3 regions of the Ruegeria sp. AE4 genome follow, and region 3 is predicted to be linked to each of the others. Evidence: riboswitches for the same ligand, from Rfam matches in the RefSeq annotation. Region 3 holds a riboswitch; each other region holds the start of a gene.
What was found. A riboswitch is a leader RNA that binds a small molecule or an ion and turns the genes downstream of it on or off. The one in region 3 is predicted to bind cobalamin.

Region 1 (6,880 bases), on a different contig from region 3:
AAAGATCGTGACCGTGCCGGACCGTGGGCGCTGCAATCCAAGCGTGATACGCAGCAAGGTCGATTTTCCCGCCCCGTTCGGGCCCGTCAGCGACAGGCGTTGACCGGCGGACAGGCTGAGGCTGGCACCGTCAAGAACGGGTGGCTGACCGGGGTAGGCAAAGCAGATATCTTCAAGCGCAATCAGTGTCATGCCAAATCCAGTATGATCAGACCCGCGCAAAGGGCACCAAGACCTGCGGCAAAAACGATGTCCCTTCGGGTCAGGGCAAAGTCCTGAAGCAGCAGCATACGGCCTGAAAACCCCCGGCATTTCATCGCATCAAGTATGCGTTCGGATCTTTCGATCGCGCGCACCAGCATCATGCCCACGAGATAGCCAAAGCTGCGATAGGTGTGCCAGTTTGTTGCCGGGCGAAATCCGCGTACCTTCATGGCCGCGCGCAGGCGCAGGTATTCTTCCCGCAGAACCTCGATATAGCGGATGGTGAACATCAGAAGGTGAACCAGCTTTTCGGGGCAGCGCAGGCGGTGCAGGGCGTGGCCAAGAGTGACCGGCTCCATCGTGCCGACCAGCACCATAAGGGACAGGATGACCGCGTTGGCCGTCAGAGCGATCTCGACCGCTTTCCAGAAACCCTGCCAGCTTGCGGGAAACCCCCAGAGCGTGAACATCGGGTCGCCGGGCATGGAGAATGGCAACAGCACCAGCATGAAAAGGATGAACCCATCCATCATGGCCATGCGTTTCAACGTTTTCCGCCAGGGCAGACGCGACGCGGCAAGAAGCGAAAGGGACACCACCAAAGCCGCGCACAGCGCCGTCAGCGAGGACACCGCGACAGTCACCACCGCGAAGACAACCGCCATGACGATCCGCATCCTTGGATCAAGCGGGTTGATCGCGCCGCGCCGCTGCGCGCCCGCTTTGACCAGCGTGCTTTCCTGTTGCCCCAGAACGTGCGCCATCAGGCCGCCAGCTTGCGGCGTGCCGCAAAGTAAAAGCCCAGACCAAACAGACCGACGATATATCCGATCCCACCCAGAACAGTTTGCAGGTCATTTTGTTCGCGGTAGGCGGCGATTTCCCGACGCAGCGGGCGCAGCTCATCCCGCACGGCCCTGGCAATGACCTGTTGTTGTTCATCGCTGAGCACCGCCGCTGTCTGGGCAGGTGCGTTTGTCGGCGCGGTGTCGGGTTCCGCTTCAACGCCCATGATCCGGGCGACATCCGCAGCGGGCATGGTGACCTCGGCCACATGCCCGGCACCAAGGTTTGCAGAGAAAGTATGGGCCACCGGCGCGTTTGGTGTGTAGATAAAGAACCCGTCTGCATCTGTTACGATACGGCCCAGCTCGGCTCCGTCCGGGCCGTTGACGATGACCTCGGTATCGCTTGCCATGTCGCCGTTGGAAAAGCCGATTTCGCCTTCGATGGCGTCACCGGATTCAAACACTCCGGCTATGACCTTATGCGCCAAGGCAGGTACGGGTGCGCAGCACAGCGCCAGAATGATCGCCAGGTACCTCACGCGGCCGCTCCTTTGACAAACAGCTCGGGCTTGACCTTGCGCGCCAGCAAAACCGCGAACCCGGTCAGGATCGCCTCGATCGCCATGACAGGAATATGTGCAAAGAAAACAAGCTTGGCCGCTGGCAGGAATGCATCCCCGGACAGGGCCAGTGAAAACGCAACCATGCCGGTTGTGGCGGCTATGGCAAAGGCACCGCCGACCCCGCCCCATATCGCACCTTGCAGAGGTGAGCCATGGGCGATCAGGCGGCCAAAGATCAGCCCGGCCAAAACCGCGGGCAACGCGATGTTCAGGGTGTTGATCCCCAATACCGTCAACCCGCCAAAACCAAAGAAGACGGCTTGCAGCAAAAGCCCGACGAACAGGGCCGGGAATGCGGCCCAGCCCAACAAAAGCCCGGCCATTCCGTTGAGGATCAGATGCACTGACGAAGGGCCAATCGGCACATGGATCAGCGATGCCACGAAAAAGCTGGCAGACAGCACCCCCGCTGTTGGAATGCGATCAAGATCCAGCGACCTGAGGCCCATGGCAATTCCACCCGCAGCAGCGACGGCTCCGCCGATCACGACAGGGTTGGACAAGGCTCCGTCAACGATGTGCATCTACGGTTACTCCAAATCCCAGGCGCGGATCCAGATCACCGCGTCCTGGCTGAGTTCTTTGCCGTTGTGTTCGGTCACGGGACCGGCGCCGAGTGCGGCAAATCCCCAATATCCGGCTTTTGGAACGCCAAACGTGAAATACCCGTTATCATCCGAAGTTGCGACCAATGCACCACCCGGCATCGGCGAGACCGACGGGGCGGAAGCGGCCGCGCTTTCCATGTTCGGTTCTGCGGCCATGTACTCGATCTCGATCTCGGCACCCGCAACCGGTTGGCCTTCGGCCATAACCCGACCTGTAAACGTCGAACCCGCGATGATGTTGGTTGGTTTGTTGAGCGGGATGATCTCAACCGGCAGGCCCACCGGGTTCATCCAGTCGGTCGGCAGTTCATTGCGGTTCAGGAATGCCTTGGCGATCTGCTGGATATAGATATCCTCGGATTCCTCATAATAGGGCTGGGGAACAGTCACCAACACATAGTCGCCCGACCGTTTGACGGGAACATAACCCTTGAATGCCGCGCCTTCGTTTTCGCCGCCGGTGAAACGTACGGGTTCCAGGGTATCCAGCAGATCGGTTTTCTGACCGTTGTGGATCACGTAGAATTCCTGCGGCTTGTCCAGATCCATGACATGCCCGTTCGAGAACGGATGCCAAAAGATCAGCTTGACCGGAACATTCCCCGGTGCGTCGATCATGGTGTCAGCGGTGTATTCCAGCAGGAAATGCGCATTTGCCATCGCTGGAAGCGCCATCGCCACAGCGGCTGCGGAAAGCAGCTTGGTCATCAATAGTCGTCCTTGTCCCATCGCACCAACCCCGGTACGAGATGCGTTTTGACTGCGGGGACGTCCAAGCTAAGCTGCTTTTTCAAGCATCCTGCTCCGACGCACATCCCGTCGCCGATTAGGAGTGCCCTTGTCAAAGGCACATGTCCGGCAGGTATCCTGACTTGCGGGTCAAAGCGTTGGGCTGGCCTTCCCGGATTAACACCAGTGGCACTTCAGCCCTGCTCGCCGCTTACAGTTGCGGGTGCAGTTGCGGAATTGGGCCAAAGCCCGCACCGCATTCCCTATTGATTCCAGAGCACGCCCCGGAACCGGACATGCCGAGCGGCTTGCCAGACTTCTTCGGCATCCGTCAACGATCAATTGCGCTGGCTGTCAAAAAGTTTAGCGGGCGATGCCCTTTTTCCGACGGATCCGCTTTGGATGCAGGTCAGGGTTTTTAGGGAATGAACCTACCCTTCGAGCAGGTATCTTTCCGACAATGGCAAACTGGCCGCCCCCAATGAGCGGGCATCCGGGCCTGCCGTCCCCACCTGCACCAAGGGCCGTTCAAGCCCGGTCAGGTTCATGTCTGATAGCTTGACCTCGACCAATTCCACCAGCCGCGCCTTGATGCCTGTGGGCATCCAGCCATCAATCTTGACAGATTCGAAGTCGATCAGGCTGCAAGACGAGACGATGGCATGTGCGATCCCGTGCGCCGCCTGTTTCAACCAGTTCTCAAGGTGGGTTTCCGGTATGTCCCAATGCTGTGTCGTTTCCCAGATTGAGCCGGCTGTTTCGGCATTCCCACCAACTGCGCGCTCCAGCACATAAAGACTGGCGACATCTATCAACGGTTTCACTCCGCCTGCGTCGTCCGGCACAGGCAATGGACCAAGCGCACCGGCATTTCCCCGCCCCGAAAAGATGGAGCCGTTCAGAACCACCCCGCCCCCAATGAAGAAGCCCACATAAAAATACAGGAAATCTCGTGGGCCTTCCGCCGGGCCAAAGACCAGCTCGGCACCGCAGGCGGCCGTTGCGTCGTTCTGTAGGAATACCGGCAAGTCATAGCTTGAGGCCAGTGCGCCTTTCAGGTCCGCGTCACGCCACGGATCCATTTTCTCCTGCGGAACCTGCAATGTCTGCGCCCAGTCCCAAAGGTAGAACGGCATCGCAATCCCAAGACCCGCGATCCGGCTGCGCGCCTCGGGCGACAGCGACGTCATCACTTTGTCGAGGCTTTCCTTGGAAAAGCTCAGTGTCGCCTCGGGCGTCGGAAAATCATAAGTCCGCCGCTCACGGTGCCTGACATTGCCAAGGAAATCCGTCAGCACCAGCTCGGTACTGCGCCGCCCGACTTTGAGCCCAAAGAAATACGCGCCATCCGGATTCAGGCGCATGGGAACCGAGGGCTGCCCGACTTTTCCCCGGATCGGTTCGCCCCGCAGAAGCAGCCCATCGGTTTCCAACTGGCGCATGATGACCGAAACCGTCTGTGCCGACAGCCCGGTCATCCGCGCGATCTCAGATTTTGCAAGGGCCTGATGGCGCCGGACCAGTGACAGGACAAGCCGTTCATTTCGGGCCCGCATTCCGCTTTGGTTGGTGCCGCGCATGTCTGGCTCGCGTACGCCAGCGGTATTGTCCAAAGAGTTGTTTGCAGACACGGCCATCCCCTTCGTGACGACAATGTTGAAACCCTTCCTTTCTGTCAATAATAAATAAGAGTGATTTATTTATTGACTCGAAATTCGAATCTTGTGATGGTTTTCACGTTCGATCGGGCCGGATTTCGCCCGATCAGACGTATGCCCTGACGGGCATTGGGAAAACTGGGAGGACTACCGATGAAACTTGCGAAACTTGCAGGCGCTACGGCGCTGGCGGTTACGGCCATGGCAAGCAGTGCAATGGCCGAAGGTGAAACCGTTTGCCTGATCACCAAGACGGATACCAACCCTTTCTTTGTCAAAATGAGAGAGGGCGCGACAGCCAAAGCCGAAGAGCTTGGCATGACGCTGAAGGCCTTTGCCGGCAAAGTCGACGGCGACCACGAAACTCAGGTTCAGGCCATCGAAACCTGCATACTGGATGGCGCAAAGGGTATCCTGCTGACCGCGTCAGATACGTCGTCTATCGTTCCGGCGGTGCAGCAGGCCCGCGATGCCGGGCTGCTGGTGATTGCGCTGGACACCCCGCTTGAGCCTATCGACTCGGCCGACGCGACCTTTGCCACCGACAATTTCCTTGCGGGGCTTCTGATCGGACAATGGGCAAAAGCCACTCTGGGAGATGCGGCAAACGACGCCAAAATCGCCACGTTGGACCTTGCGGTCAGCCAGCCCACTGTGGATGTGCTTCGCAATCAGGGGTTCCTGCAGGGGTTCGGTGTTGATCTGGCCGATCCGAACGTGATTGGCGATGAAGACGACCCGCGTCTTGTTGGCAGCGATGTCACCGCTGGCAACGAAGAAGGCGGCCGCCGCGCGATGGAGAACCTGCTGGCCAAAGACCCGATGATCAATGTGGTGCATACCATCAACGAACCGGCGGCAGCGGGCGCTTACGAGGCGCTCAAGGCTATCGGGCGCGAAAATGACGTGCTGATCGTTTCCGTCGATGGCGGCTGCCCCGGCGTGCAGAACGTGGCGGACGGGGTCATCGGCGCAACATCCCAGCAATACCCGCTGCTGATGGCATCGCTGGGCGTTGAGGCTGTCAAGAAATGGGCGGACGAAGGGACGAAACCCGAGAACACACCCGGTAAGGACTTTTTTGACACTGGCGTGGCGCTTGTGACGGATAAGGCCGCCGACGGCGTCGAGTCCATCTCGGTTCAGGAAGGCATGGACCTCTGCTGGGGTTAAGCTGAACGTGTGGAAGGCCGCTGCGCGGCCTTCCACTTATCAAAACCACCCACACGCCCGAAACCTTGCTAAAGTCGTCATAAACCTGACGCTTTGGGGGAAGTTCCATGTCCGATTCTTCACGACAAGCCGACGATTTCGAAACCGCCGCAAAGGGCAGCCCAGAGCAAGTTGCCGAATTTGACGATCACCAACGCGGATTTGTCGGAACGGTTCAGCATTTTCTGCATGTGAACCCGTCGCTGGTCCCGCTGATCGTCCTTGTCGCTGCAATCGTCATCTTTGGTGTCTTGCTGGGCCCCAAGTTCTTTTCGCCCTTTGCGCTGACATTGATCCTGCAACAGGTTCAGATCGTCGGGATCGTGGCCGCGGCGCAGAGCCTTGTGATCCTGACCGCAGGCATCGACCTGAGTGTTGGGGCCATCATGGTGATGTCGTCGGTTGTGATGGGGCAATTCACTTTCCGTTATGGAATGCCGCCTTCGGTTGCGATTGTGTGCGGCCTTGCTGTTGGCTCGGCAATCGGGGCCTTGAACGGGTTTCTGGTCAGTCGCATCAAGCTGCCGCCTTTCATCGTCACCCTTGGCATGTGGCAGATCGTTCTTGCGGCGAATTTTCTTTATTCACAAAACGAAACGATCCGGTCGCAGGAGATCGAGGAACACGCCGCCATCCTGCAACTGTTTGGTGCCAAGTTTAACCTGGGCGGGGCGGTGTTTACCGTTGGTGTTGTCTTCATGCTGGCGCTGATCCTCGTCCTTGCATACGCGTTGCGGCACACGGCCTGGGGCAGGCATGTCTATGCCGTCGGGGATGACCCCGAAGCGGCAGAACTGTCTGGTGTCAACGTGCACCGCACGCTGATATCCGTGTACATGCTGTCCGGGCTGATCTGCGCCTTTGCGGGCTGGGCCCTGATTGGCCGGATCGGGTCGGTTTCGCCAACCTCGGGCCAGCTGGCCAATATCGAAAGCATCACGGCGGTCGTGATCGGAGGGATATCGCTGTTTGGCGGTCGCGGGTCTATTCTGGGGTCCCTGTTCGGTGCCCTGATCGTGGGTGTCTTTACGCTTGGGCTGCGGTTGCTGGGCGCAGAT
Region 2 (6,880 bases), on a different contig from region 3:
CTGTGTGTCTTGAACGAGAAATCAGTAAGCTCGTTGTTCAGCAGGAACCCGTTTGTCATCAGGCGCGACCCAAAACCATTCTCGATCGTCGTCGTCATCGACAGCACATTGCCATAGCTGTCCACGATCGAGATATGCGAGGTTGACGGCAGCTCCAGCGACACGTCGTCTGCCCAAATCAAAGCATGGTCAAATTCCGGTTGGCCCGGTGCGACCTCGGACAAGGCCATTTCGCCTTCCAGCAATGCCGCCCGCTGGGTCAAATAACCCGGATCAACCAGCCCCTTGGTGGGCATGGGTATGAAATCGCTATCGGCCATGTACCGCCCACGATCCGCAAAGGCGAGGCGCGAAGCATCGCCGATCAGGCGCCATGCCTCGGCGCTCTCAGCGCCCATTGCTGCAAGATCATAGCTGTTCAACATCCCCAGAATCTGCCCGACGGTCAGCGCACCCGACGACGGCGGGCCCATGCCGCAAACCTCGTAGGCGCGGTATTCGGCACAGACCGGTTCACGTTCGATCACCTGGTAGAGCGCCAAATCCACCCCTGCAAGAACGCCGGGATTTCCTGGGGCATTGCGAACAGTTCGCACGATATCCGCAGCGATCTCACCTCCGTAAAAACCGGCAGCGCCATCGCTGGCCAGCACGCGCAATGTTTCGGCATAATCCGGGTTCATCAACCGCTGCCCCTGCTGCAACGGCTGACCGTCAGGCAGGAAATATGCGGCTGTTTCGGGAAAGCGCGACAGGCGGTCAGCATCGTTTTCTACAAGGCTGGCCAGACGCGGGGAAACCAGAAACCCTTCATCCGCCAATCGGATTCCGTCGGCAAACAGTCCGGGCCAAGACGCGCGCCCCCATCTTCGATGCGCCTCTTCCAGCAGTGCAGGCGTACCCGGTGTACCCACCGACAATCCGCCCACCACCGCATCGAAGAATTTCAGCGGCTCGCCGTTTTCATCCTGAAACAGCGTCGGGGTAGCGGCAAGGGGGGCCGTTTCGCGCCCGTCCAGCGTTGTCATCTGCCCGCTGGCCGCGTCGTACCAAACCAGAAACGCACCCCCGCCCAGACCAGAAGATTGCGGCTCGACCAGCCCCAGCACGACCTGCACGGCAACCATCGCATCCGCGGCAGACCCGCCCGCGCGCAGCACTTTGGCCCCGGCCTCGACCGCCAGCGGATTGGCCGCAGCTATCATCCAGTTTTCGGATGTGACCGGGACTCCCTCAAGCTTGGCTTCGAGGGCCGCAATAACCTCGTCGGTCATCGCCTGAACCTGCCCTTCTGTCGCGGCTTCGGGTGCAACGGCATCGGCTGTTTCCTGCGCGAACCCCGGTGTCGAAATAGCAAGTGCGGTAGTAAGCAGCAGTGCTGAAACATGTCTCATCTGTTCTAACCCTCCAATACAATCTTTATTTTCAATCCTGTAAGGATTTTGCCCCCTCTGCAACGATCAGGCATGGCAGCGTGTTATCACAGCGAAGTTTCGCCATTTCCCCTACGGTTCGGTTTCTTCGGCGCGACGATCCTGATCATAGCGGGTTGTCTCGGCAAATTCGGGTAGCCACGCCTCGCGTCGTTTGGTCCAGCATTCATATGTCGGTATGAATTGGTCAGGCGCGTCAAGACAGCCCAGATGCACTTCGACTTCGGCACCGCTTCGGGCAAATACCGGAGATCCGCAATCAGGGCAAAAGTACCGGTCGGAATAACCTTTCACATTTCCGGTGATCTTAACCGCATCCGCCGGAAAAATAGCCGCCGCATAAAACAACGCGCCGTGGTGTTTGCGGCAGTCCAGACAATGGCAAATCCCGACGCGAAGAGGACAACCCGAAGCCGTGACGCGCAGTTTTCCACAACGGCATCCCCCTTCAAACACGTCCATCCATGATCCTTTCCGACGCGTCAGAGCATCGCAGGCACAACCTGATCCGGTGGGCGGTGGCCATCTTCGAAGGTTTTGATGTTGATGATGACTTTTTCACCCATCTCAACCCGGCCCTCCAGCGTGGCCGACCCCATATGCGGCAGTAGAACCACGTTCGGCAACTGCCGCAAGCGCGGGTTCACACCGGTTCCCTGTTCGTAGACATCCAGCCCCGCGCCCGCAATTTCCCCCGCGCGGATCATCCGGGTCAAAGCGTTCTCGTCAATAACCTCACCCCGCGAAGTATTCACGATCACTGCCGAGGGTTTCATCAGCTTTAGGCGGCGCGCGTTCATCAGGTGGAAGGTAGACGGTGTCGATGGGCAGTTGATAGATATCACATCCATACGCGCCACCATCTGATCCAGGCTTTCCCAATAGGTCGCCTCTAGTTCTTGCTCAATCTCTGGGCGCAATCTGCGGCGGTTGTGATAATGGATCTGCATACCAAACGCCTTGGCGCGGCGGGCCACAGCCTGTCCGATCCGGCCCATGCCCAGAATACCCAAACGCCGCCCGCCAATGCGACCACCCAGAAACGCGGTGGGGGCCCACCCGGTCCAGTCGCCTTGCTGCATGACGCTCAACCCTTCGGGAATGCGCCGTGTGACAGCGAGAATCAGGGCCATGGTCATATCTGCCGTGTCGTCGGTCAGCACACCGGGCGTGTTGGACACCAATATGCCGCGCTGCCGCGCCGTCGCCACATCGATATTGTCGACACCGGCCCCGTAATTGGCGATCAGCCGCAGTTTTTCACCTGCCTGACCCAATAGCCCGCCATCAATGGTATCGGTCACCGTAGGCACCAGAACATCGGCATCCTGCACCGCTGCTACTAATTCTTCACGCGTCATTGGGGTGTCGTCGTCGCGCAGGCGCACGTCAAACAATTCGCTTAACCGGGTTTCTACTGCCTCAGGCAACCGTCGCGTAACGACAACACTTAAACGTTCTCTTGGCACCTCGGCTCTCCCACTGCTTTGCAAACGGACGCGCGCCATGGCATCGTGGCGCAGGATAAGGCGGGGCACAAGAACCCCAATGGCATTGAGTCGACCTTTTTTCAAAACCGGATCAACAGGCATAAGAGCGGGCAGTCAGTGAGTGGTATTCGACCGGTAAAACGCCGATCTCTGGCGGTAGTTTCCGCATTTCTGGTCATGTTCGGTGCCTGCGCCGCACATGCCGAAGTCAAACGCGGATCGGTCACCAACCTGCCCCTGCCCCGATATGTGTCGATGAAGGCAGCCGAAGGGAACGTGCGACGCGGACCATCCCTAACCCACCGAATCGATTGGGTATTCAAAAGGCGTGGCATGCCGCTGCAGGTCACTGCCGAATACGGCAACTGGCGCAAGGTCCAAGACCGCGACGGCGCGGGTGGCTGGGTTCACTATGCCTTGTTGTCTGGCGTCCGAACGGTGCTGATCGAATCCGAGATGCTGCCTGTTTATGCCCGCCCCGACCCGACCTCGCCCGTGAATGCCCATTTCGAGACCGGAGTGGTGGCGCGCCTTGGAGCCTGTTCGCTGGACTGGTGCAGGATCACCGCCGGCGGATACCGTGGCTGGACACTGAAATCGAACCTTTGGGGCGTCGATTCTTCCGAAATTCGGGAATAGGCGAAAGACAATTTCCGGTATCCGCGGTTGCGCATCGCCCCGAAAAAGCGCGACAAGCTGTTTGAGTTACCGGCCCAATCGCCGCTTAACTCGACCTAAACGGAGGACCCTATGCGCGCAGTCACCTATTCAGCCTTCGGAGACGCTGTCGATGTCTTGCGCATACAGGATATTCCCCCAGTTCCGCCTGGACCGGGTGAAGTCACGGTCGAGTTGTCTTATTCCGGCGTAAATCCCTCGGACGTCAAGGCCCGCGCGGGAACCCGACCGGGTGTCACAGAACCTCCGTTTCCGCTGATCGTTCCGCACAGCGACGGGGCTGGAGTCATCACAGCGGTTGGCGATGGCGTACCCGCGACGCGGATTGGTCAGCGCGTGTGGATTTGGAACGGGCAATGGCAACGCGCGTTCGGTACAGCTGCCAGCCACATCACCCTGCCTGAATCTCAGGCTGTAGAACTGCCCGAGACGGTGTCACTTGAAACCGGAGCGATTCTTGGAATTCCGGGCCTTACCGCAAGCCACGCAGTGTTCTCGGGCGGCACGCCGCGCGGGCAAACCATTTTGATCCATGGTGGGGCGGGTACTGTCGGGTATCTGGCTGTCCAGCTTGCCAAATGGGCCGGAGCCAAAGTGATCGCAACGGCCAGCACCCGCAGCTTTGACCGGGTCAAGGCAGCTGGTGCAGATGTCGTTCTCGACTACTCCGGTGAACACCTTTCGGATCAGATTCTCGACGCAAATGATGGACGTGCAATTGGTCGAATCGTCGATGTCGAATTTGGACAGAACCTTGACACCAACATTGCCGTCATCGCCGAAAACGGCCGTATCAACGCATATGGATCTGCCCGGAATATGACACCCGTCTTTCCCTTTGGACCCATGATGTTCAAGGCAGTGACACTCGAGGCGGTCCTGATCTACCTGCTGCCCGTAGACTTGCGCGCCGCCGCAATAAAGACACTCCACAAGGCACTGGCTGATGGCGCATTGATCTGCCCCGTACATAAGGTCTTTACACTGGAAGAATGCGCTGCCGCCCATGCGATGGTACAGGAAGGCAACCGTTCCGGAGCGGTGTTGATCGACACCAAATGAGAGGCCCTCAAAAAAATTTTACGGCGCTCGTTTTTTTTGCAAAACGCTCTTGAACCCTGCCATCAACAATCGTAGATAGCCGCTCACCGTTGGGGTGTAGCCAAGTGGTAAGGCAGCGGTTTTTGGTACCGTGTATCGTAGGTTCGAATCCTACCACCCCAGCCATGATTTTCCCTAATATCACACACTATGAATCTAGGTCCGGATTTTGGCGCGTTCTCAGCGGCTTTTCTGATATCAGCGCCATGTTGAGACGCGCAGGTGCATGCTCTTGCGAGAAAATAGGAAAGACCCCGGAGTTTTTTCTTGCCGCAGGGTAAGTGTTAAGGTACCCGCGTTTTACCGGTCCCGATGTGGCTAAGAGGGAATCCGAGGTGCCTTTTGGTGCCAACCGGAACTGCCCCCGCAACTGTAGGCGGCGAGCGCTGTCCATTTCCGTCACTGGGCCATTTTGGTCTGGGAAGACAGGACAGACAAAGACCCGTCAGTCAGGAGACCTGCCGGTATGAAACCGAAACACACCGGGCGGGGTTGTCCGGGGAGGTTGCCGAAGAAACGCGCCGGGCGGTCTATTTTCTACCCTGCGCTCACGGCAGGCAGTAAAGCGTCTGTTGCTTCGGTAAATGCCCATTCACCCGTTCTCTGGTCATTGACACATGGAGATCGATTGTCATGTTTCTACGCACTGGCCTGATTGGCCTTTCCTTGCTGGCTACCAGCGCTGCCTCCGAAGGAAACTTTCCCCTAACTATCGAAAACTGCGGTCACTCGGTCACGTTTGACGCGCCAGTGACGTCGTCAGTCACGGTCGGCCAAGCCGCGACCGAGGTGCTTTATGCGCTGGGTCTGGGCGAGCAGGTTCTTGGAACCTCGGTCTGGTTCAACGAGGTGCTGCCTGAATATGCCGAGGTGAATGCCAAGGTAGAGCGTCTGGCAGACAATGATCCCAGCTTTGAAAGCGTTGTTGCCAAGCGGCCGGGACTGGTCGCAGCGCAATATGAGTGGCATGTCGGACCCGAGGGCATCGTCGCCACGCGTGAGCAATTTCACGAACTGGGCATTCCAACGTACGTAATGCCTGCAGATTGCATCGGCAAAGACAATACAGTCGGCGGCGATGGCACCCGCCTGCAAGCGTTCTCGACCGATACGCTGTATCAGGGTATCGAAGAACTGGCGGCAGCCTTTGATGTATCCGAACGCGGCACGGACCTGGTTGCCGAGTACAAGGCCCGCGAAGCCGCAGCCGTCGCCAAGGCGCAAACCGTGAAGCTGGACGATGTGTCAGCCGTATTCTGGTTTTCCTCTCCTGAAATGGAAAGCGACCCGTTTGTGGCCGGACAGAAAGGCGCACCGGGATACATGATGAGTAAATTGGGTATCCGCAACGTCGTCGAGACGGATGAAGAATGGCCAACAGTGGGCTGGGAAACCATTGCCAAGGCCAATCCGACGGTGATTGTTATCGCCAAGATGGACCGCCGTCGCTTTGCTGCGGACGACTACCTGAAAAAGCTGGAGTTCCTGCGCACTGATCCGGTGACCAGCCAGATGGATGCGGTCAAGAATGACCGGATCGTCATTATGGATGCGCAGGCCATGGACGCCACCATCCGCGCAATCCCGGCGCTGGAGGATCTGGCCGAGAAGCTGGATACCATCGGAAACAACCTGTGAACGAGGTCGCCGCAATCTTACGGCAGGGTTTCAAGGCTGCGTGCCTTACCGTGCCATTGTTGATTGCGGCGGTTCTTGCGGGCGCGATGATCGGGGAAACCTCTCTGTCGCCCGATTTGGTTCTCTCCGTTCTGGCCAACAAGCTGGCCGGAGCGGACTTTCCTGTCGACCCAATTGATCAGGGTATTATCTGGAGCTACCGGATTCCTCGCGCTCTGGTCGCTGCGTCCTGCGGTGCCGGTCTGGCTGTCGCAGGGGTCGTGTTGCAGGCTTTGCTGCGAAACCCGTTGGCCGACCCTTACATTTTGGGCATTTCTGCCGGGGCCTCGACGGGTGCCGTGGCTGTAACCATCGCTGGTTTGGGTGGGGGGGCTTTGTCGCTGTCTTTTGGCGCGTTCAATGGCGCGCTTTTGGCTTTTGGTTTTGTCGCGTTGCTGGCCCGAGCCGCTGGCGCAGGGGGCGGACGGGTTGCGACGGCACAGATCGTCCTGGCGGGAATTGCCGGGTCTCAGTTGTTCAATGCGCTGACGGCCTTCATCA
Region 3 (6,880 bases):
TCGCCATCTCAGCATAAGGATTTCTGCTATTGATCTTAGCGGTCTCATCGATGAGCCTCGTGGTCTCAGCGTTCATCTTGGCGATCATCTGATCGAACTGCGCTTGGTCCACCTCACCTACTCCCGCTTTGGTCGTACTCTTTGAGCCTATTGGACTTACGCGGGGTTGTCACCGAAGGCATTAACCCGAACTTCCGCAGGTAGTTTGGAGGATATAAGGCGCATCCTCTGGAGGATACAGAAAATTCAACACGTTGTTTTTATTGTATTTTACTAAGAAGTCTCGATTCCGGTACTCGCCTCCAACTACATCCTAATCGCTGACTTAACCCCGCAGTGCACGCGTGCGACGCTCGGTATTTCAAGACGTTCAAGGCCCGCGATTCTGTCGAATTGCGGGCCAGATATGGCGTGTTTTTCGGAACACCTGCCTACCCCTGCTCATTCACGGGGCGCGATTTTGTCTGGTATGTGCCTTACGTTCAGGCGCGCCCTTGTGGCACAACCTCGTATCCCGGCTCCTCCGGCTCATCATCCGTCATTTCGGCAGGGAAGCCCGGGGCGGTGATATCCAGGCCGGTTGCCTCTTCCAGCCGCTTGATAATATTTGGTGAAAGCTCGCGTTCGCCATAGCGTGCGATACCATCGTTAAAGATGTTGATCATCACCGGGTTTATTTCCAGCGGCACCCCGGCGCGGTCGGCGACCTCCTGAAACAGACCGATATCCTTCTTCACCAGATCCATGGTGAAGGAAATATCGCGCGACCCGTTCAAGATGACCTGACTTTCGGTTTCGTGCACGAAGGACGTGCCGGACGAGATTTTGATCGCCTCATAGGTCGTGTTCAGATCCATCCCCGCAGCCTTTGCCGTAACCAGTGCTTCGGCGCAGGTGATCAGGTTGGCGGTGGCAAGATAATTGGTCATCACTTTCAGCACCGAGGCCGAGCCCAGTTCGCCGGTGTGCAAAACCCGACGACCCATTGTCGTCAGGAACGGCAGAATTCGTTCAAACGTTTCCCGGTCACAGCCCGCAAAGATCGAGATATTGCCTGTCGCGGCACGGTGGCACCCGCCAGAAACCGGGCAATCGACGGCCGCACCGCCGCGCGATATGACTACGGCTCCCAGGCGTTTGACTTCGGCCTCGTCCGTGGTCGACATCTCCATCCAGATCTTGCCGGGGCCCACTTCGGGCAACATCTCCTGCATGACTGCGTCTGATGCTGCCGGAGACGGCAGACAGGTGATCACCGCATCGCAATCGCGCATCAACTGGGCGGGCCCCTCAGCCGCCTTTGCACCTTTGGCGACAAACTCGGCCACCAGATCCGCGTTCAGGTCATGCACAGTCAGATCAATGCCGTTGCGCAAAAGGGATCCCGAAAGCTTTCCGCCTACGTTACCCAGACCGATAAATCCCACTTTCATATGACGCATCTCCAAGTTCGTCGTTTTCCCGTCATGCGACCACATACCGAACACATTCTTCATGCCGCCGAACGACGCCTACAGGTCGCTTTTTTCTCCTTGGCTTATTTGTTGCGCGCGAACCGCTTGACAAGCGGGTCAGCGGTGCCGCATGTCCCTTTCGTTGGTGTCGGCGACAGCCGATGAAAAGGGAATGCGTCAACGGTTCATCCGCCAAGCGCAGCCGCCCCCGCGACCGTGACCGGAGAGGATGCCCAATGCCACTGGCCTGTGCCGGGAAGGCGGGACATCCGACAGAGCGACCGCTCTGGCATCCGTAAGCCGGGAGACCTGCCAACACCCGAAGTTGAAACCGGGCGGGGTGTTCCGGTGTCGGGTCCATGTGCAGACGTGGTGCCCGCATGAAACCCCGTCCCCCGCGAAGAGGATTTGGGGGGATGAGAGACATGACCGAGAACGCACCGGTAGAGCTACTGGTCTGCACGACTTGCCGCCGGGGTCTGCCCGTCGAGGATGACGCTGAGCGACCCGGCACATTGTTGCACAAGGCCCTGGAACAGGCTGCCTTGCCGGATGGCATCATTCTGAAACCGGTCGAATGCCTTTCGAACTGCGATCAGGGTTGTTCCATCGTGCTTCGGGGCGGGCCGGATCGCTGGACCTTTGTTTACGAGAATCTGAACGAAATCGATCACGTCGATGTCATCATCGATGGCGCGACTAAGTATCTGGCCACAGGCGATGGTCTGGTGAAATGGCGCGACCGCCCTGAACATTTCCGCAAAAACTGCGCCTCGCGCATTCCCCCGATTGGAGCCTGAGATCATGTCGAACCTTGAAAAACTCCCCGTCACTGTGATCACCGGCTTTCTGGGCTCGGGCAAAACCACGCTGGTGCGCCATCTGATGCAGAACCCGCAGGGCAAGCGCCTTGCGATTGTTGTTAACGAGTTTGGCGATGTGGGTGTTGATGGCGACATCCTGAAGTCCTGCGCGATTCCGGAATGCCCTGCGGAAAACATCATGGAACTGGCAAACGGCTGCATCTGCTGCACCGTGGCCGACGATTTCATCCCGACCATCGAGGCGCTGATGGCGCTGGAACCGCGCCCGGATCACATCCTGATCGAAACATCCGGCCTTGCACTGCCCAAACCGCTGCTGAAAGCATTTGATTGGCCTGATATCCGTTCGAAAATCACCGTTGATGGCGTGATTGCGCTGGCCGATGCCGAGGCTGTGGCCGCCGGTCGCTTTGCTCCGAACGTTGAAGCGGTGGATGCCCAACGGCTGGCTGATGACTCGATCGATCACGAAACACCCTTGTCCGAGGTGTTCGAAGATCAAATCTCGTGCGCGGATATCATCCTGCTGACCAAGCCCGATCTGGCAGGTCCCGAAGGTGTCGCGAAAGCCAAACAGATCATCGCCACCGAGGCGCCGCGCCCGCTTCCCGTCGTCGAGGTTGCAGAGGGTGTCGTCGACGTACGTGTCGTGCTTGGCCTTGAGGCTGCCGCCGAAGATGACATGGACGCGCGCCCGTCACATCACGATGGCCATCACGATCATGAGCATGACGATTTCGAGAGCATCATCGTCGAGTTGCCGGAACAGACCGACCCTGCGGAACTGGTAGCCAGAATCGAACGTCTTGCGACTGAGCTGAATATCCTGCGCGTCAAAGGCTATGCCGCCGTCGCTGGCAAACCGATGCGCCTGCTGGTTCAGGCTGTCGGCGCGCGGGTTCGTCACCAATACGACCGCCCGTGGGAGCCCGGTGAAGAGCGCCGCTCGCGCCTGGTCGTGATTGCCGAGCATGACGACATCAAAGAAGCCGAAATCCGTGATATCCTCGTGGGTGTGACCGAGGTTGCCGAGTAAGTCATGCACGTCGTCTTTCGCGAAAGCCACGGGCTCGAGGAAACCGAGACCCCAACCGATCTGGGCCAAAGCCCGGGTGATCTGGTTGTGCTGTCCTTTTCCGACAGTGACCTGGGCGCTTTCGCGGCGGGCTGGCATCGCGGCGGCGGGCCTGAGGGGCGGATGCCCACGATGCGGCTGGCCAATCTTGCGGCGCTGAAGCACCCTCTGTCCGTCGATACCTATGTCGAACAGACACTTGAGGGCGCAAAGGGCATCCTGATCCGTCTGATAGGTGGCGTGCCCTATTGGTCTTACGGGCTGCAACAGGTTCTGGCACTGGCGCAAGCCAAAGGCATCGCGTTAGCCGTTTTACCGGCGGATGGGCGTGAAGACACTCGGTTGGATGAGTATTCGACCCTGCCCCTCTCGACCCTGAGGCGGCTGGCACATCTGTGTGACACCGGCGGCGAAGTCGCCGCGCAGGCCGCATTGGCCCAGATGGCCTTGGCAGCAGGGCTTTATGCCGGGCCAGTGATGGGCGCGAAAACCCTGCCCGAATGCGGTGCGTGGTGTCCAGATCAGGGTGTCGTCCCGGTGGGTTCCGCATTCCAGAGCGATACGAAACGCATCCTTGTCACCTTTTATCGCGCGTATCTGACATCCGCAGACACCGCCCCGGTCGCGGCCCTGATCCGCAGCCTGCGCGCCCGCGGGCTTCAGGCGGTGGGTCTGTTTGCCCCGTCGCTCAAGACCCCAGCCGCTGCCGACTGGCTCAGGGAACAGGTCGTCGCCTTGCGACCGTCGGCGATCATCAACGCCACTTCATTCTCGGGCAAGGGCGCGTCCGGCACGTCGCCTCTGGACGCAGCGGATGTGCCGGTGTTTCAGGTCGCTCTCGCCACCTCGCGACGCAAGGCCTGGGCGGAGGCCGAACGCGGCCTGTCACCCGCCGACCTCGCCATGCATGTGGTATTGCCCGAAGTGGACGGGCGAATATCGGCAGGCGTTGTCTCTTTCAAAGAACCGGGCAAGCGCGATCCGCATTTGGAATACTCGCGTTTTGCGCATCGGGCCGAGTCGGACCGGATCGAGGCGATCATCGATCGGGTATCGGGCTGGCTTGCCCTGAATGACAAACCCAAGGCAGACCAGATCCCCGCGTTGGTACTGTCCACATATCCCGGCAAAGACTGGCAAATGGCCCATGCGGTTGGTCTCGACGCGCTGGCCTCGGCTGAGGCGATGCTGTCTGATCTTTGCGGTGAAGGCTACGACATCGCGGCTGGCGATCCGGTTGCCGACGCACTCTTGGACGCCCGGATATCGTGGCCGCTTGAGGATTATCTGAGCGCACTCGCTGAATTGCCCCAAACCCTGCGCACCGATCTGCACACCGTATGGGGCAATCCTGAGCAAGACCCAACTTTCACTCAGGGTGCGTTTCACTTCACGGCTTTGCGACGCGGCAAGGCGCTGGTCGCACTGCAACCAGAGCGCGGAACACCCGAACTGCGTGATGACGACTATCACGACCTTTCGCGTACCCCGCGCCATAGCTATGTCGCCTTCTATTTGTGGCTGCGCAAAGGTCTTGGCGCGGACGCGCTGATCCATATCGGTGCGCATGGCACACTGGAATGGCTGCCCGGCAAATCGGTCGCCCTATCAGCAGACTGCTGGCCCGAGGCGCTGATCCGTGACCTGCCGGTGATCTACCCGTTCATCGTCAACGACCCAGGTGAGGCCGCGCAGGCCAAGCGCCGGATCGGCGCGGTGACCCTGGGCCACATCCCGCCCCCCATGAAAGAAAGCGGAACGCCTGACCGGATGGTGCGACTGGAAGCCCTGCTGGACGAGTTCTCAAACGCGGACGGCCTTGACCCCAGACGCCGTGACCGGTTGCAGGAAGATATCCGGGATGAGGCGCAAGCCATTGGGCTGGAGCACGATCTGGGCCTGAACCAGGCCACCAGCACCGCCGAAGCAATCACCCGCATCGACCGCTTTGTCTGCGATATCAAGGAAAGTCAGTTTGGCGACGGGCTGCACGTCTATGGGCGTGTCCCGGATGTGACCGGCAGTTTCGACCCAGCCCCATCCGCCCATGCCGAACGCAAGGCCCTGATCAATGCGCTGGCCGGCAAGCGGATCGAGGCTGGCCCGTCCGGCTCGCCCTATCGGGGCCGCTCTGACGTGCTGCCGACCGGGCGAAACCTGTTTACCACCGATCCTCGGTCTGTGCCCACCCGCGCAGCCTACGCGCAAGGTGTGAAACTGGCCGAGGAACTGGTACGGCGACACTTGCAGGAGGAAGGCGATTACCCGAAAGGGCTGATTGTCGATCTGTGGGGATCGGCCACCATGCGCACGGCGGGCGAAGAATTCGCCATGGCCCTGCACCTGCTGGGTGTAAAGCCGGTTTGGGACAAGGGGTCCGAGCGGGTTTCGGGTATCGAAGTGCTGCCCATCACCGACCTGAGCCGCCCGCGCCTGGACGTCACCCTGCGGGTTTCAGGCTTGTTTCGCGATGTGTTCCCTACGTTGTCAGCCCTTTATGGTCAGGCGGTCCGGGCTTTGTCAGAGCGTGATGAAGCGACCGACTGGAACCCCTATGCCGGTCACGCCCCGGCTGCGCGGGTGTTTGGCCCGGCACCCGGCAGTTACGGCCTGAACATGACCCATCTGTCCGAGACCTATACGGACGAAGCGCGCACCCAAGCCGGGGAGGCATGGCTGGAGGCCAGCTCGTACGCGCTGGAAGGTGAGCACGTTGCGCAAGACAAAGAGGGAATCACGGATCGTGTCGCCAATGCCGACAGTTTTGTTCACCTCCAGGATCTGACGGAAACTGACCTGCTGCTGGCCAACGATTATGCCACGCATGAGGCCGGTTTTGCCGCCGCCAAGAAATTCGTCGGCGGATCCGCGCAGCTTTACCATCTGGACAACACCAACCCCGATAATCCGCGCGCCCGGACTCTGCCGGAAGAAATCAGCCGCGTCGTTCATGCCCGTGCTGCCAACCCTGGCTGGATCGCGGGGATGCAGCGCCATGGTTTTCGCGGCGCCGCCGAGATTGCTGCGACGCTGGATCACATGGCCTCTTTTGCGCATCTGTCCGGAACCGTCGCTCCGCATCTATTTGATCTCTACCACGAAGCCACATTGGGCAATGAGGCCGTTGATGCCTTTCTGCAAGAGGCCAACCCGAAGGCCCATCAGGCCATGCAAGACAGGTTCCGTGCATTGCTGGAAGCGGGGCTTTGGAACACACGCCGGAATTCGATCCGTGCCGACTTGGAGGGTTTGGGATGAGTGCACCTATCGTTCAAGGCTGGTGCCCTGGCGCACATCGCCCGATGATGTCAGGCGACGGGCTGGTCGTGCGGGTCCGTCCGCGTCTGGCGCGACTGAGTGCCAGGCAGGCTATTGGTTTGTGCGAACTGGCTGAACGGTTCGGCAACGGCACCATTGACCTGACCAATCGTGCCAACCTGCAACTGCGCGGCGTGGATGAGCGCGACCACCAGCCGTTGCTTGTGGAACTTGCAGCGCTGAACTTGCTTGATACGGAACCCGGCATC

Region 1: linked by a shared signal. The riboswitch ahead of ACR0EK_RS19335 (DUF4198 domain-containing protein) and the one ahead of ACR0EK_RS17105 (DUF1636 family protein) in region 3 are both predicted to bind cobalamin.
Region 2: linked by a shared signal. The riboswitch ahead of ACR0EK_RS05070 (ABC transporter substrate-binding protein) and the one ahead of ACR0EK_RS17105 (DUF1636 family protein) in region 3 are both predicted to bind cobalamin.

The regions. Positions count from the first base shown of each region.
Region 1 is NZ_JBQFZK010000026.1:12,538-19,417, reverse strand. Features, by position in the region: gene ACR0EK_RS19355 (energy-coupling factor ABC transporter ATP-binding protein) at 1-192, opposite strand, end outside; gene cbiQ (cobalt ECF transporter T component CbiQ) at 189-968, opposite strand; gene ACR0EK_RS19345 (cobalt ABC transporter permease) at 968-1,531, opposite strand; gene cbiM (cobalt transporter CbiM) at 1,528-2,139, opposite strand; gene ACR0EK_RS19335 (DUF4198 domain-containing protein) at 2,146-2,931, opposite strand; cobalamin riboswitch at 3,064-3,262, opposite strand; gene ACR0EK_RS19330 (ROK family transcriptional regulator) at 3,384-4,589, opposite strand; gene ACR0EK_RS19325 (substrate-binding domain-containing protein) at 4,764-5,783, shown strand; gene ACR0EK_RS19320 (ABC transporter permease) at 5,891-6,880, shown strand, end outside.
Region 2 is NZ_JBQFZK010000002.1:169,809-176,688, reverse strand. Features, by position in the region: gene ggt (gamma-glutamyltransferase) at 1-1,394, opposite strand, end outside; gene ACR0EK_RS05095 (GFA family protein) at 1,506-1,895, opposite strand; gene ACR0EK_RS05090 (2-hydroxyacid dehydrogenase) at 1,916-2,902, opposite strand; gene ACR0EK_RS05085 (SH3 domain-containing protein) at 3,101-3,562, shown strand; gene ACR0EK_RS05080 (NADPH:quinone reductase) at 3,674-4,663, shown strand; tRNA gene ACR0EK_RS05075 (tRNA-Gln) at 4,754-4,828, shown strand; cobalamin riboswitch at 4,990-5,182, shown strand; gene ACR0EK_RS05070 (ABC transporter substrate-binding protein) at 5,336-6,340, shown strand; gene ACR0EK_RS05065 (FecCD family ABC transporter permease) at 6,355-6,880, shown strand, end outside.
Region 3 is NZ_JBQFZK010000017.1:62,677-69,556, reverse strand. Features, by position in the region: gene ACR0EK_RS17115 (hypothetical protein) at 1-112, opposite strand, end outside; gene ACR0EK_RS17110 (NAD(P)-dependent oxidoreductase) at 483-1,478, opposite strand; cobalamin riboswitch at 1,581-1,785, shown strand; gene ACR0EK_RS17105 (DUF1636 family protein) at 1,880-2,254, shown strand; gene cobW (cobalamin biosynthesis protein CobW) at 2,259-3,314, shown strand; gene cobN (cobaltochelatase subunit CobN) at 3,318-6,611, shown strand; gene ACR0EK_RS17090 (cobalamin biosynthesis protein CobG) at 6,608-6,880, shown strand, end outside.